DNA from 3 places in the Pseudarthrobacter sp. alpha12b genome. Region 2 is predicted to be linked to each of the others. Evidence: riboswitches for the same ligand, from Rfam matches in the RefSeq annotation. Region 2 holds a riboswitch; each other region holds the start of a gene.
The links. Region 2 has a riboswitch for thiamine pyrophosphate ahead of ACTAQI_RS14965 (ECF transporter S component). Riboswitches for the same ligand answer to the same signal wherever they lie in the genome.
Positions count from the first base shown of each region.

Region 1: another riboswitch for thiamine pyrophosphate. It lies ahead of thiO (glycine oxidase ThiO); the one in region 2 lies ahead of ACTAQI_RS14965 (ECF transporter S component).
Region 3: another riboswitch for thiamine pyrophosphate. It lies ahead of thiD (bifunctional hydroxymethylpyrimidine kinase/phosphomethylpyrimidine kinase); the one in region 2 lies ahead of ACTAQI_RS14965 (ECF transporter S component).

Region 1 covers NZ_CP196746.1:2,073,976-2,078,249, forward strand. The annotation lists gene ACTAQI_RS09430 (thiazole synthase) at 1-600, opposite strand, end outside; gene thiS (sulfur carrier protein ThiS) at 605-841, opposite strand; gene thiO (glycine oxidase ThiO) at 838-2,181, opposite strand; TPP riboswitch at 2,174-2,292, opposite strand; gene thiE (thiamine phosphate synthase) at 2,320-3,069, shown strand; gene ACTAQI_RS09450 (RNB domain-containing ribonuclease) at 3,106-4,274, shown strand, end outside.
Region 2 covers NZ_CP196746.1:3,230,537-3,234,810, reverse strand. The annotation lists gene ACTAQI_RS14985 (DUF4235 domain-containing protein) at 1-8, opposite strand, end outside; gene ACTAQI_RS14980 (CDGSH iron-sulfur domain-containing protein) at 146-394, opposite strand; gene ACTAQI_RS14975 (iron-containing redox enzyme family protein) at 441-1,496, opposite strand; gene ACTAQI_RS14970 (heme-degrading domain-containing protein) at 1,688-2,230, opposite strand; TPP riboswitch at 2,316-2,456, shown strand; gene ACTAQI_RS14965 (ECF transporter S component) at 2,523-3,146, shown strand; gene ACTAQI_RS14960 (ABC transporter ATP-binding protein) at 3,146-4,274, shown strand, end outside.
Region 3 covers NZ_CP196746.1:1,609,467-1,613,740, forward strand. The annotation lists gene rpmA (50S ribosomal protein L27) at 1-22, opposite strand, end outside; gene rplU (50S ribosomal protein L21) at 83-391, opposite strand; gene thiD (bifunctional hydroxymethylpyrimidine kinase/phosphomethylpyrimidine kinase) at 655-2,175, opposite strand; TPP riboswitch at 2,183-2,280, opposite strand; gene ACTAQI_RS07305 (Rne/Rng family ribonuclease) at 2,431-4,274, opposite strand, start outside.

The sequences.
Region 1 (4,274 bases), 1.2 Mb from region 2:
AATGCCCGCGTCCAAAACCACCGGCACCGAGGCCCGGGAGACGATGAGCTCGATGTTGTGCGGATTCAGGATCCCCAAGCCGGTGCCGATCGGGGCCCCAAGCGGCATGACGGCGGTGGCCCCGAGGTTTTCCAGCCGCAGCGCAAGCACGGGGTCGTCATTGGTATAAGCGAAGACCTTGAACCCGCGGTTAACCAATTGCTCGGTGGCTTCCACGAGTTCCACGGCGTCCGGCAGGAGGGTCTGCTCGTCGGCGATGACCTCCAGCTTCACCCAGTCGGTCTCCAGGGCTTCCCGGGCCAGTTCCGCCGTGAGGACAGCATCCCGGGCGGTGAAGCAGCCAGCCGTGTTGGGCAGTACCCGGATCCCGTGGTCCACCAGCAGCTGGAACAGCGAGCCGGTCTCCGCGGTGGAGTAGCGGCGCATGGCCACGGTGGTCAGCGCCGTGCCGGAGGCGACGAGCGCGGCGCCCAGGCCGTCCAGGCTGGGTGCACCCCCGGTTCCCATGATGAGCCGCGATCCCAGGGCGACGCCGTCGATCACCAGGGCGTCGTCGGGTCCGGAATGTCCGGCGGGTTTGATGGTGCTGGTTTCGGTCATGGCGTCAGCCTCCCTGTACTGCTGTGACAAGTTCGATGTCGTCGCCCTCGGCGAGCGCCGTGGCGAACCACTGGCTGCGCGGCACCACCTGGGCATTATGCGCGACGGCGACGCCCAGCTTCCCGCCGTCCGTCGCCTGTCCGCTGGGTGCCAGCGGGCGTCCGGTGACCTGGCTGACGAGCGTGGTGATGGAGGCGCCGTCGGCCACTGTGTGCGTCTTTCCGTTCAGGGTGATGTTCACGCTGTCTCCTTGATGTGGGGGATTGGGGCGGCCGCCGCCGGCCGCGAAAACCGTTCAGGGCTGAAGGGCGCCCAGCGGGGATCGGCTTTCCCGTCCAGCAGTACGGCGCAGATGGCTGCCGCAGCGGGAGTGAGCAGCACCCCGTGCCGGAAGAAGCCTGTGGCGATGATGAGACCCGGGACGTGCCCGGCCCCGGTGCCTTTTGACCCCAGGGCTGCGGGCACGCGGCCCAGCAGCGGCGCGTTGTCAGGGGTTCCGGGACGGGCCCGGGCGGTGCACTCCAGGAGTTCAAGTTCAGCCACAGCAGGCACCAGCGCTTGGGCGTCCCGCAGCAGCTGGTACACGCCTCCGGCGCTGACGGCGTCGGAGAGGGCATCCTCCCGCTGGGTGGCACCGATGACGACGGTCCCGTCCTGCCGGGGGACGATGTAGACCGGGATGCCGTGGACCAGGCCACGCACCGTGGAGGTTACCAGGGGCTGGAGGTGCGGGGGAACGGCAAGGCGCAGGATGTCCCCGTGCACCGGACGCAGGGGCAGTTCAAGGCCGTGGGGCAGGCCCCCAAGCGCCCCCGACTGAAGGCCGTTCGCTACCACGGTTTCCTTTGCCAATACTGTGCCGCCGCTGGCGAGGCTGGCACCGGCAACTGTTTCGCCTTCCCACAGCAGGGCGGCTGCCCGGTCCGGCACGGCATACCCGTCCAACGCCCCGGCAACCGCCAGTTCCGGCTTCTCCTGCGCGGCGCCGGCGAGGGCCAGCCGCAGGGCCGCCACCAGGCGCCTGGGATCCACCTGGTGGTCCGCGGGCGTATCCAGCGCGCAGGCGATGGCGGGGCTGAGGAGCGGCTCACGTTTACGGGCCTCCCGCACGGTCAGGGGTTCCACCGCCAGCCCGTTGGCCTGCTGTACCGCGCGAAGGTCCATCAGCGCCCGGCGGTCCGCCGCGTCGGCACCTACGGCGAGTGTCGGCGTCGTAAGATATCCGGAATCCGCACCCGTTGGACCGGCGATTCCGGCGGCGAACCCCGGCCAGCGGGATGATGCCTCAAGCATCAGTTCCAGGAGGTCCTCCTCCTGGTAGTGCAGTTCACTGACGGGGGCCAGCATGCCGGCGGCGGCCCAGCTGGCACCGCTTCCGGGTGCTTCATCGACCAGGACGACGGAGCGCCCCGAACGCTGCACCTCCCAGGCGATTCCGTGCCCAACCACTCCCCCGCCGATGACGGCGACGTCGGCCCGCACCGTGGCACCGGTGGCACCGGCGGACCCGGAGGACCCGGAGGACCCGGAGGACCCGGAGGACCCGGAGGACCCGGAGCGATTGTCGGATGGGGTACGCATATGGTTCCTTCCCTACGCCGGCATTAACCGGATCAGGTCAAGCGGTCGGCTCTGACGCCCTCTCAGCCCGGCGCTTTATGACAGCTGCCGCGGGCTCCCGCAGTACCAGCCCAGTTTAGAGGAACTAGGCTTGCAGGCATGAATGTGTCCGCCTCATCCTTGCCCGCCGGCCCCCACGCTTCAGCCGCCTCAGTTGCCAATCCCGAAGTTGCCAATGCAGGGCACAGCGACGCCCTCAAGGCCGCCCGCCTGTACCTCTGCACCGATGCGAGGAGTGAGCGCGGCGACTTCGCGGAGTTCGTGGACGCCGCGTTTGACGGCGGCGTGGACATCATCCAACTGCGCGACAAGACCATCGAAGCTGCCGAGGAACTGGACCTCCTGGCGGTGCTGAAGGAGACCGCGGTGCGGCACGGGAAGCTGTGGGCCGTCAATGACCGCGCCGACATCGCCGTGCTGTCCGGGGCACCGGTGTTCCACATTGGCCAGAAGGACCTTCCGCTGGCTGCGGCGCGGACCCTGGTCAACGGAAATGCGGCCATCGGGCTCTCCAGCCATACCACCGGACAGGTGGACGCCGCCCTGGCAGCAACTGCCGGGCCGTCCGGGCTGGACTACTTTTGCGTGGGTCCTGTCTGGGCCACGCCCACCAAACCCGGCAGGGCCGCCGTCGGCCCTGAACTGGTGAAGTACGCCGCCGAGGCCTCGGGGCAAGCGGCGGATCCCGTGCCGTGGTTTGCCATCGGCGGCATCGACCACGGAAACGTCCGCGAGGTGGCGGAGGCCGGTGCCCGCAGGATCGTGGTGGTCCGCGCCATCACGGAGGCATCCGACCCCGCGGCCGCTGCGGCCTCCCTCCTCGACGCGCTGGACGCCGCCGGCTCCTGATGCCATATCCGGGGACTTGGAGCTACGCTGACTTTTGTGTCACATCATCGGTTGGCCCCCAATGTCCACGACCACAGGAACGCCCTCGAAGAGGCGTTGGGACTGCTGCGGACGGAACTCGAACTGCCAGGCCCGTATCCTGCTGAAGCCGTGGCGGACGCCCGGGCGGCCGTGGCAGCACTGAAGCTGCCGTCCTACGACCTGACCGCCGTCGAATTCGTGACCATCGATCCGGCGTCCTCCACGGACCTGGACCAGGCAGTGTTCATCGAACCGGACGGGAAAGGCTACCGCGTGATGTACGCGATCGCCGACGTTCCGGCGTTTGTTGCACCCGGGGGTCCCCTGGACGCTGAGACCCGGCGCCGCGGGCAGACGTTCTACGCTCCCGACGGCCGGATCCCGCTGCACCCGGAAGTGATCAGCGAGGGGGCCGGGAGCCTGCTGCCGGGCCAGGAGTGTTCGGCCTTCGTCTGGGACTTCACGCTCGACGGCGACGCGTCGGTTGTGTCAGTGGGCGTAAGGCGGGCGCGGGTCCGCAGCCGCGACAAGCTCAGCTACAAGGGGGCGCAGGCGGACCTCAACGCCGGGACGGCTTCACCAGTGCTGCGGCTGCTCCGCGAGGTGGGCCTGAAACGGGTGGCGCTGGAACGGGAACGCGGAGGGGCCAGCCTGAACATGCCGGAGCAGGAGATCGTCCAGCTCCCCGACGGCGGCTACCGCATTGACGCGGTTCCGCAGCTTCCCGTGGAGGACTGGAACGCACAGATCTCGCTAATGACCGGGATGGCCGCGGCGCAGCTCATGCTGGAGGGCAAGGTGGGCATCCTGCGTACCATGCCCGCGCCGGACGAACGGTCCCTGCGGCATTTCCGGCTGCAGACCGAGGTGCTGGGCAGGCCGTGGGACGGGGAGGTCAGCTACGGCGAGTACCTGCGGTCACTCGATCCCACCGACCCGCGGCAGCTGGCCATCATGCATTCGGCCGGCATGCTGTTCCGCGGTGCGTCCTATACCGCCTTTGATGGGACTGTCCCCGGGGATGGCATGCAGTCCGCCATCGGTGCTGCCTACGCCCACACCACCGCGCCGCTGCGCCGCCTGGTGGACCGCTTCGTGCTGGTCATCTGCGAGGCCCTGAGCAATGGCGGCGATGTTCCCGGCTGGGCCCGGGAAGCCCTGCCCCTGCTGCCGGGCATCATGGC
Region 2 (4,274 bases):
AGGTTCATTCGTAGTACTCCTTGCGGGCGGAAAACGGACTGCCTCCAGCCTAGCCTCACACCCGTCCCGGTCAGGGCAAGGGCGTGGCCGGCTGGGGGCGGCCTGGTGGACTGATACGGACTGGTGGATTAATACGGTTGTTGGATTAGCCCGACGGAGGCCCGGTGCGGAACTTGATCATCTTGTGCGTGCCGTCGCAGTAGGGCTTGATGGCGGACGCCCCGCACCGGCACAAGGCAACGGTTTTCCGGTCCCGGGGTACGGCGTCGCCGGACGGGGTAACAATCTCGAACTCACCCCTGATAATCAGGGGCCCGTCGGGGCAGACCACGATGGAGCTCGCCGCTGGTTCCGGGTCCGGGTGGGCTCCTGTTCCATGCTGTTCGGGGTTCATGCCTGCCGCATTCATCGTTGTTGCTGCTTTGCCAGGTCCTGAGCTGTCACGCTGCCGCCGGCATCGATGTCCGCAGCGAAGTCTCTCCGGCGTCCCACGAGGACATGAGGTGGGCGGACAGGCGGGCGTCCAGGGCCATGGCGGCAGTCGCCCCAAACAACACGTCCGCCAGGAGGGGCGGCTCCGCCTCCACCAGGCCGCCGGCCAGGTCCCGGCCCGCGATCTGTTCGTGGACGGCGTCGGCCTCCACATGCTCGTCGAAGTAGCCGGTGACGTCCGTGCCGAAGCCGTGACGGCGGAATCCGTTCCCGTAGAACCGGTTGGGCTGGGAGGACGTCATTTCATAAATTGCCAGATGGCCGGTGATGGCACCCCGGAGCCGCCGGTTCAGGCCGCAGAGCGACATGAGGTTCACGGATGCCAGGGAGACGGCGGGAACGGCATCGACGTAGGCGCCGTAGCTGTCGTCCAGGCCCAGGCCGCGCATGGTGCTGGCGAACAGTGCGCTGTGCATCCGCCCGGGCCGTCCGCCGCCGTATTCGTCCGCCTGGATTTCCACCAGGGCCGCCTTGGGCCTTCCGCTGAGGCGGGGAATGGCCCACGTGTGCGGGTCGGCTTCCTTCAGCTGGTAGATGGATTTGTGGACCAGGAACTCCTTGAGCTGCGCCAGGCTTGCCTTCCTGGCGACGTAGCGGGACAGGCTGGGACCCGTGTCCGTGGCGGCGAGGCCGAACAGGACGTTGGCCATGGCATCGCTGGTCATGGTGGTGCCGGCGGGCAGTTCGAAGGTGCCGGCGGCCTGGTGTGCTGCGGTGCGGAGGGCCTTCTCAAACGGTTCCTCGATCAGCCGCCGGACCCTGATCAGGTCCGGCTCCCACTCCCACGTGTCCGGGACACCGTCCAGGCCCGAGTAATGGAGTTCGTAAAGGCAGAAGAGGGTCAACTGGATGTCCTCGTCGCCGATGATGTCTCCGGCTGCGGCCACATGCCCTGCCGCCAGGCGGTACAGGCGGTCCACGTCCGGGCCGGCGGTGTCCGGGGCCTGGGCAAGGACATCAAACAGTGCGCTGCTGACGGGGCCCCTGGTGTCCGGAATTCTCATGGTGCTCCTTGGTCTGCCGCGCTGGTGACGGGAACGAACGCGGGACCGCCCATGGTGACTCCCATGCCCTGTCCTCCGCTAACCCCGGGAGACAACATAGTAAGCATGATTACTAATAAAAGCTAAGCAGCCTGAATGCCTGCCCCTCGGATGTCCCGCCGCTGATCCCTCAGCGTCTTATCAGCCAGCGCCTAATCAGCCAGCGCCGATCCAAGGACGCCGCGCAGCGCCTCAACCACCAGGTCATGGTCCTGCAGTTGCGGCAGCCCGGAGACGGCCACCGTGGCTACCGCGCCCACTCCCGTGACGTAGATCGGAAACGCGCCCCCATGTGCGGCATACCGGGACTGGTCGAACCAGGCGTTGTCCTCGATCCGGCCACCACCCAGCCGGCCGCGCAGTCCCACCAGTAGGGACGGCACCTCGTACCGGGCGGCAGTGCGCTGTTTAGCGCGGATCCAGTGCCCGTTGTCCGGGGTTGCGCCCGGCAGCGCGACGTGGAACAGCACCTGGTCGCCCTTCGCAATATCGATTGCGATGGGCAGCCCCCGCTCCTTGCCCAGCTCCACGAGGAGCAGGCCCAGGTTCAACGAATCATCCAGCGAGAAGCCGGGGAACTGGAGCTCCCGGACCTCCGCCTCGATGCGGACAATCAGCGCCTCCAGCCAACCCTCCGGCTGGGCGTCGCTGGAATCAGGATCAAACCCGGTCACATCCGGTGGATTGGCGGTCATGGCCCTCAATCTACCCCTGCCAGGTGTAAACTTGACCACGCCCGAACCGGGCAAATAAAGAGCGTTACCCAACCAAAAGCAACACTAAATACGACAGGGGAGCGCCGCCGTCGGGGATCCTGGCACAAGCCGGGCACCGCAGGTGGGCGCTGAGAGTGCGGACAGCCGCAGACCCTCGAACCTGATCCGGTTAGTACCGGCGCAAGGGAGTCGAGTTCTCGAAGTGTCGCGGCTGCCCGGCAACGGGCCGGCGGCCGGGTCCACTTTCCCCTCCTGTTTCCAGGAGGATCACATGAGTACTGCAGCAATCAAGAAGACCACCAGCAAGTCCTGGCGCGTCGTGGACATCGTAGTCGCCGCCCTGGTGGCCATCGCGGGTGGCGTCATCTTCTGGGCTTGGGACCAGGGGGCCGCCGCACTGTCTGCCCCCATGAACGCCGCCTACCCGCCGCTGACCGGACTGCTCGCCGGCGGCTGGATGATTCCCGGAGTGCTGGGAATGCTCATCATCCGCAAGCCCGGGGCGGCCCTGTTCTGCGAGACCGTGGCCGCCACTGGAGAGCTGCTCATGGGCTCCCAGTACGGTGCCTCGGTCCTGTTTTCCGGTTTCATCCAGGGCCTGGGGGCGGAGATCATCTTCGCGATCTTCGTCTACCGCAAGTTCAACCTGCCCGTATCCCTGCTGGCCGGCGCCGCGGCCGGATTCTTCTGCGGCCTCAACGACTCATTCGCGCCGTGGGGCTGGAACATCGCCTACTCCGGCGCGGACAAGCTCGCCTACATCGTCCTCACCACCATTTCCGGTGCCGTCCTGGCCGGCGCTTTGTCCTGGCTCGCCACCCGCGGCCTGGCCCGCACCGGCGTGCTGAGCTCCTTCGCCTCCCGCAAGGCTGCCACGGAGCCCGTCTTCTCCTGATGGCACCCTCCCAGGATGCCGCCCGCACGGTCCGCCCTGCCGCCGTCAGCGCCCGTGGCTGGGGCTGGCGGCATGCCGGAAGGGCGAAACCCGCCGTCCACGGCCTTGACCTGGACATCGTCCCCGGAGAGCGGGTGCTCCTGCTGGGACCCTCCGGAGCCGGGAAGTCCACGCTGCTTCACGCGCTCGCCGGCGTCCTGGGAGACATCAACGACGACGGCGAGGCAGGCGATGCCGACGAGTCCGGTTCGCTGCTGGTGGACGGCGCCCTGCCCCGCGCCCGGCGCGGCCGCGCCGGGCTCATGCAGCAGGACCCCGAGACGCAGGTGGTCCTGTCACGGGTGGGGGACGACGTCGCCTTTGGTGCCGAAAACCTTGCGGTGCCCCGCGATGCAATCTGGCCCCGCGTGCACGAGGCGCTTGCCGACGTCGGCCTGTCCCACCTCCCGCTGGACCATCCGACGTCGGCCCTGTCCGGTGGGCAAAAGCAGCGCCTGGCGCTGGCGGGCATCCTGGCGATGCGCCCCGGGCTGATCCTGCTGGACGAGCCCACCGCCAACCTTGACCCGGACGGTGTGCTGGAGGTCCGTGACGCCGTGGCCCGCTCCCTGGACAAGACCGGGGCAACGCTGGTGGTGGTGGAGCACCGGGTGTCCGTATGGAAGGACCTGGTGGACCGGATCGTGGTCCTGCAGCCCGGTTCCGCCGCCGATCCTGCCGTGCTCCTGGACGGGCCGCCGGACCGCGTACTCAATGAGGCCCGGACCATTCTTGCTGCTGCGGGCGTATGGGTGCCCGGCTACGTGCAGGCGACCCGCGCCCGCACCGCCGTCCCGCCAACCGGTGAGGGCAGCCTGCTGCTGGCAGCGGAGCAGCTGGGCGTCTCCCGCGACCGTCCCCGCCGCCAAGGCTTCCGGAAGATCCCGCCGGTGCCGGTCCAGGAAGGCCTGGCCGCGCAGGTCCGCGCCGGGCAGGCCCTTGCCATTACCGGCCCCAACGGTGCCGGAAAGTCCACATTCGCGCTGACCCTCGCCGGGCTGCTGGAACCGGTGTCCGGAAAGGTCTCCGCCACGCTGGACCTCAGCCGCGGCGCCGGCATCGATCCCTACAAGTGGAAGGCCGAGCAGC
Region 3 (4,274 bases), 1.6 Mb from region 2:
TCGCGCCCTTTTTATGTGCCATTTGAAATGCCTGCCTCTAAATTCTGGGGAATCTGTTGAAATACCTGAACAGTAACCGGTGTTACTTGATGCCGGTGATCTTGACCTTGGTCAATTCCTGGCGGTGACCCTGGCGCTTCTTGTAGCCGGTCTTGTTCTTGAACTTCTGGATGACAATCTTAGGACCACGCAGGTCCTGGAGGATTTCAGCCGTAACAGTTACCTTGGCCAGGTCGGCGGCGGCGGAGGTGACCTTGTCACCATCAACCAGGAGCAGTGCGGGCAGCTCAATGGTGCTGCCGGCTCCACCGGCGACGCGGTTCAGGGTAACGAAGTCTCCAACGGAAACCTTCTCTTGGCGGCCGCCTGCGCGGACAATCGCGTACACCACTTGGGAACTCACTTCTCTCGACGTTTATAACTAAATTTGCGTGCGGAACCGACTATCAAAAGCCTGGTTTCTCGCTGTGCCTCAACGCCGTGGGGTCATAACCCAAGTGTTGGCGTAAGCACCGAAGATCTAGATTACGCTAATTTTGTCTTCGGCCGCAAATGAGGCTGGTTCCCGGCGGCTTGCTGTGATAGCTACCACAGCTCAGGTCCGGCGTCCGCACCGTGCCCCACCATATTACCGGCACACCCGCCGGCACTGAATCAGGCGTGCAGCCTCGGCGCGTCGAAGAATTCCACTTCCAGCCGGCAGGACTGCTTGAATGCGGTCACCATCGCCGCCCTTTCATGGTCGGAGGCCTTGCGCCCTGCCGCGTCCACGATGGCAATGGCCCGGCGGGTGGCTTCGGCAAAGCCCTCGTCGGCGTACGTGCGGAGCCAGTCCGCGTAGGCATGCCCGTCGGGTTCGCCGGCGTCAAGGAACCGTGCATGGAGCTTCTTCCCAACCTCGGCATAGAGCCAGAAGCAGGGCAGGACAGCGGCGGCCAGCACTGCATAGCTGCCCGACGCCGACGCGGCAGTGAGGTGGTCCACGTAGGACTTGGTGACCGGGCCCAGTCCGTTCCGGACCGGACGCGTGCTGAGCCACGAGCGGTGGAGCTCCGATTCCACCTCCAGGCACTGCTGCGCGGACCCCGCCCAGAACAGCTGCTCCGCCTCGGAGGGGGCCAGGGCACTTGCCCGGGCCAGCACGCGGGAGTAACCATTCAGGTATAGGGCATCCTGGGCCAGGTAATAGGCAAAGTCTTTCTCGGCAAGGTCGCCGGATGCCAGGCGGCGGATGAAGTCCAGATCGTAGATGTCCGCGAGGTCCTGTTGGGCTTCCGCCCACAGCCGGGCTGCGAAACCGCCTTCCGCCAGGAGCGGCCGCACATGGTGGAAATGGTGTACCGGGCCGTTCCCCTGACCCACGTTCAGCATGTCCGAGTTCTCGAGGGCGCCGGCCAGCCATGGCTTGACCGTCCGCAGCGATGCCTCCCAGTCCCCCAGGCGGGCCTGGACCGTTGCCATCGCGGAGGATAAGGAACAGCCGGTTCCGTGGCTGTTGCGCGTGGAAACCCGCTTCCCCTGCACTTCCACCACCTCCTGTCCCAGGAGGCCTGACGTGTTGACCAGCGCGTCCGGGCAGTCTGCACCTGCCAGATGGCCGCCCTTGACCAGCACGGTGGCCCCGGTGGCGTCCGTCAGGCGCCTGCCCTGGTCCAGCGCAGCGTCCCAGTTCTCCGCAAGGTCCCCGCCCACCAGCATGGCAAGCTCCGGGAGGTTGGGCGTGATGAGGTGGGCAAGGGGCAGCAGTTCCCGGAGGGCCGCCTCCGCGGATTCCTTCAGGAGCCGGTCACCGCTGGTGGCCACCATCACGGGATCCAGGACCACGACGGCGGGCCGGACCTTCCCCAGCCATTGCCGGACAGTGCGGATCACCGCCTCGTCGCCCAGCATGCCGATCTTGACCGCGTCGATGGTGATGTCGTCGCTGACCGCATCCAGCTGCTGGGCCAGGAAGGCGGCCGGAGGAACGTGGACGGCCTGCACGCCGCGGGTGTTCTGTGCCGTCAGGGCAGTGATGGCAGCCATGCCGTATCCGCCGTGCGCAGCAATGCTTTTGAGGTCCGCCTGGATGCCGGCGCCCCCGGACGGATCGGAGCCCGCAATGGAGAGGACCCGTGGGACCTCCCGGCCTGCCGGCAGCGGGACAGGAACGTCGGAGGCGGCAGGCAGGGGCATGGAAAGGGTCGAAGACAAGAGACATCCCTTCGCCGGTACTAGCCGGACAGGTTCAACGGGTCTGGATCTCAGCCGGCCTTCTGCGCGGCACCCCGTGTCGGTTTCCAGCCTAGCCCGTGGGATGCACCCGGCGGAAAGGTGACAGCACCTGCAGACGCAGGAAGTCCCCGCCTTGCGGACTGTTTCCCCTGAAATTCAGGGGGAACAGTCCATATGGCGGGGACTTCCTTGCTGGCGCGTTGGTCACGCCTTGGCCTAGAGCTCCGAGGCAGGCACGCCGACGCCGAGGATGATGGGTTCCCCGGCCCCCTTGCCGGCTTCGGCCACCGGCTGCGGCTTCGCGGGCTCTGGGGCCTTGGCGGCGTGCGTGTGGCCCGCGGCGGACGCCTGGACGTTCTCATGCTGCTGGACGGCGGTCTCGTTGGCGGCGCCCTGGGCGCGGCTGGCGGCACGGTGGCGCCGCGGCCTGCGCTGCCGTGACTGCTCCAGCGTGTGGTCGGAATAGTCCTTTTCGGCTGGCGCTTCACGGGCGGTGCGGGTTTCCGCTTCCCCGGCGTCGGGCTGCCGTTCCGGCGCCACCTGTTCCGGTACCTTCACGGCATCTGCGGTTTTGGCGGGCGCGTTCTCCACGGGGGAAGCCGGCTGCCCCAGGTGGGCGAACGCCTCCGCAAGCCGGTCCAGGGTCAGGGCGGGCTTGGGCTGCTGCTCCTCGGCGTGCTCCACGAACGGAAGCGGAACTTCCTCGCCGCCAAACGTCAGGACAGCTGCCGGACGCGCCGGGGACTCGGCGTCGTGCTTCTCCTCCACCGGTGCCGGCGCAGGCTCCACGGAAGGCACCTGCCGGGCGGCCGCCACCTCATCGTCATGCACGTGGGCTGCGTGGGCGGCAGCGGCGATGTTCGCCAGGGCAAGCCTGGTTGCCTCTGCCTTGGCGTGCCGCTCTGCGTCGGACGGGTCCGGCTGGACGGTGTGGACATGGACGGCAGGTGCGGGAGCCGCTTCGGGCTGCTGCCCGCCGCGTCCACGCCGCCGCTTGCGCTCCGAACGGACGCCAGGCTGGGTATTGTCGTTCCGCTGGCCTTCCGGACGGTGGGTTTCCGCGCGGGCTTCGGGCCGGTTGTCGGTGCGCTGGACATGGTGCTCGGCCGCGACAATGTTGGCGCGGCGGTGCTCCACGGGATCGTCGTGGGTCACAACGCCACGGCCGGCGCAGGCCTCGCATTGCTCGCCGAATACTTCCAGAAGTCCGGTGCCCATGCGTTTGCGGGTCATCTGGACCAGGCCGAGTGAGGTCACCTCGGCAACCTGGTGCTTGGTCCGGTCACGGCCCAGGCACTCCACCAGGCGGCGCAGGACCAGGTCGCGGTTGGATTCGAGCACCATGTCGATGAAGTCGATCACGATGATGCCGCCGATGTCGCGCAGCCGCAGCTGGCGCACTACTTCCTCGGCGGCTTCCAGGTTGTTCTTGGTGACGGTCTCTTCAAGGTTGCCGCCGCTGCCGGTGAACTTGCCCGTGTTGACGTCCACCACGGTCATGGCCTCGGTACGGTCGATCACCAGGGAACCGCCGGAGGGCAGGAAGACCTTCCGCTCAAGGGCCTTGTGGATCTGCTCGTCGATCCGCCAGGCGGAGAAAATGTCCTGGTCCTTGGTCCACTTCTCAAGGCGGCCCACCAGGTCCGGCGCCACGTAGGTCACGTAGGCCTCGATGGTGTCCCAGGCTTCCTCACCCGAAACGATGAGCTTGGAGAAGTCCTCGTTGAAGACGTCGCGGACCACTTTGATGGTCAGGTCGGGTTCGCCATAGAGCAGCTCGGGAGCCAGGATCTTGGTGGACGTAGACTGGCTTTCGATGCCCTCCCACTGCGCGCGCAGCCGGTTGATATCGTGCGTCAGCTCTTCCTCGGAAGCGCCCTCGGCGGCGGTTCGGACAATGACGCCGGCGTGCTCGGGCAGGCGGTCCTTGAGGATGCGCTTGAGGCGGTTGCGTTCGACGTCGGGCAGCTTGCGGGAAATGCCGGTCATGGAGCCGCCGGGGACGTACACCAGGTAGCGGCCGGGCAGCGAAATCTGGCTGGTGAGGCGCGCACCCTTGT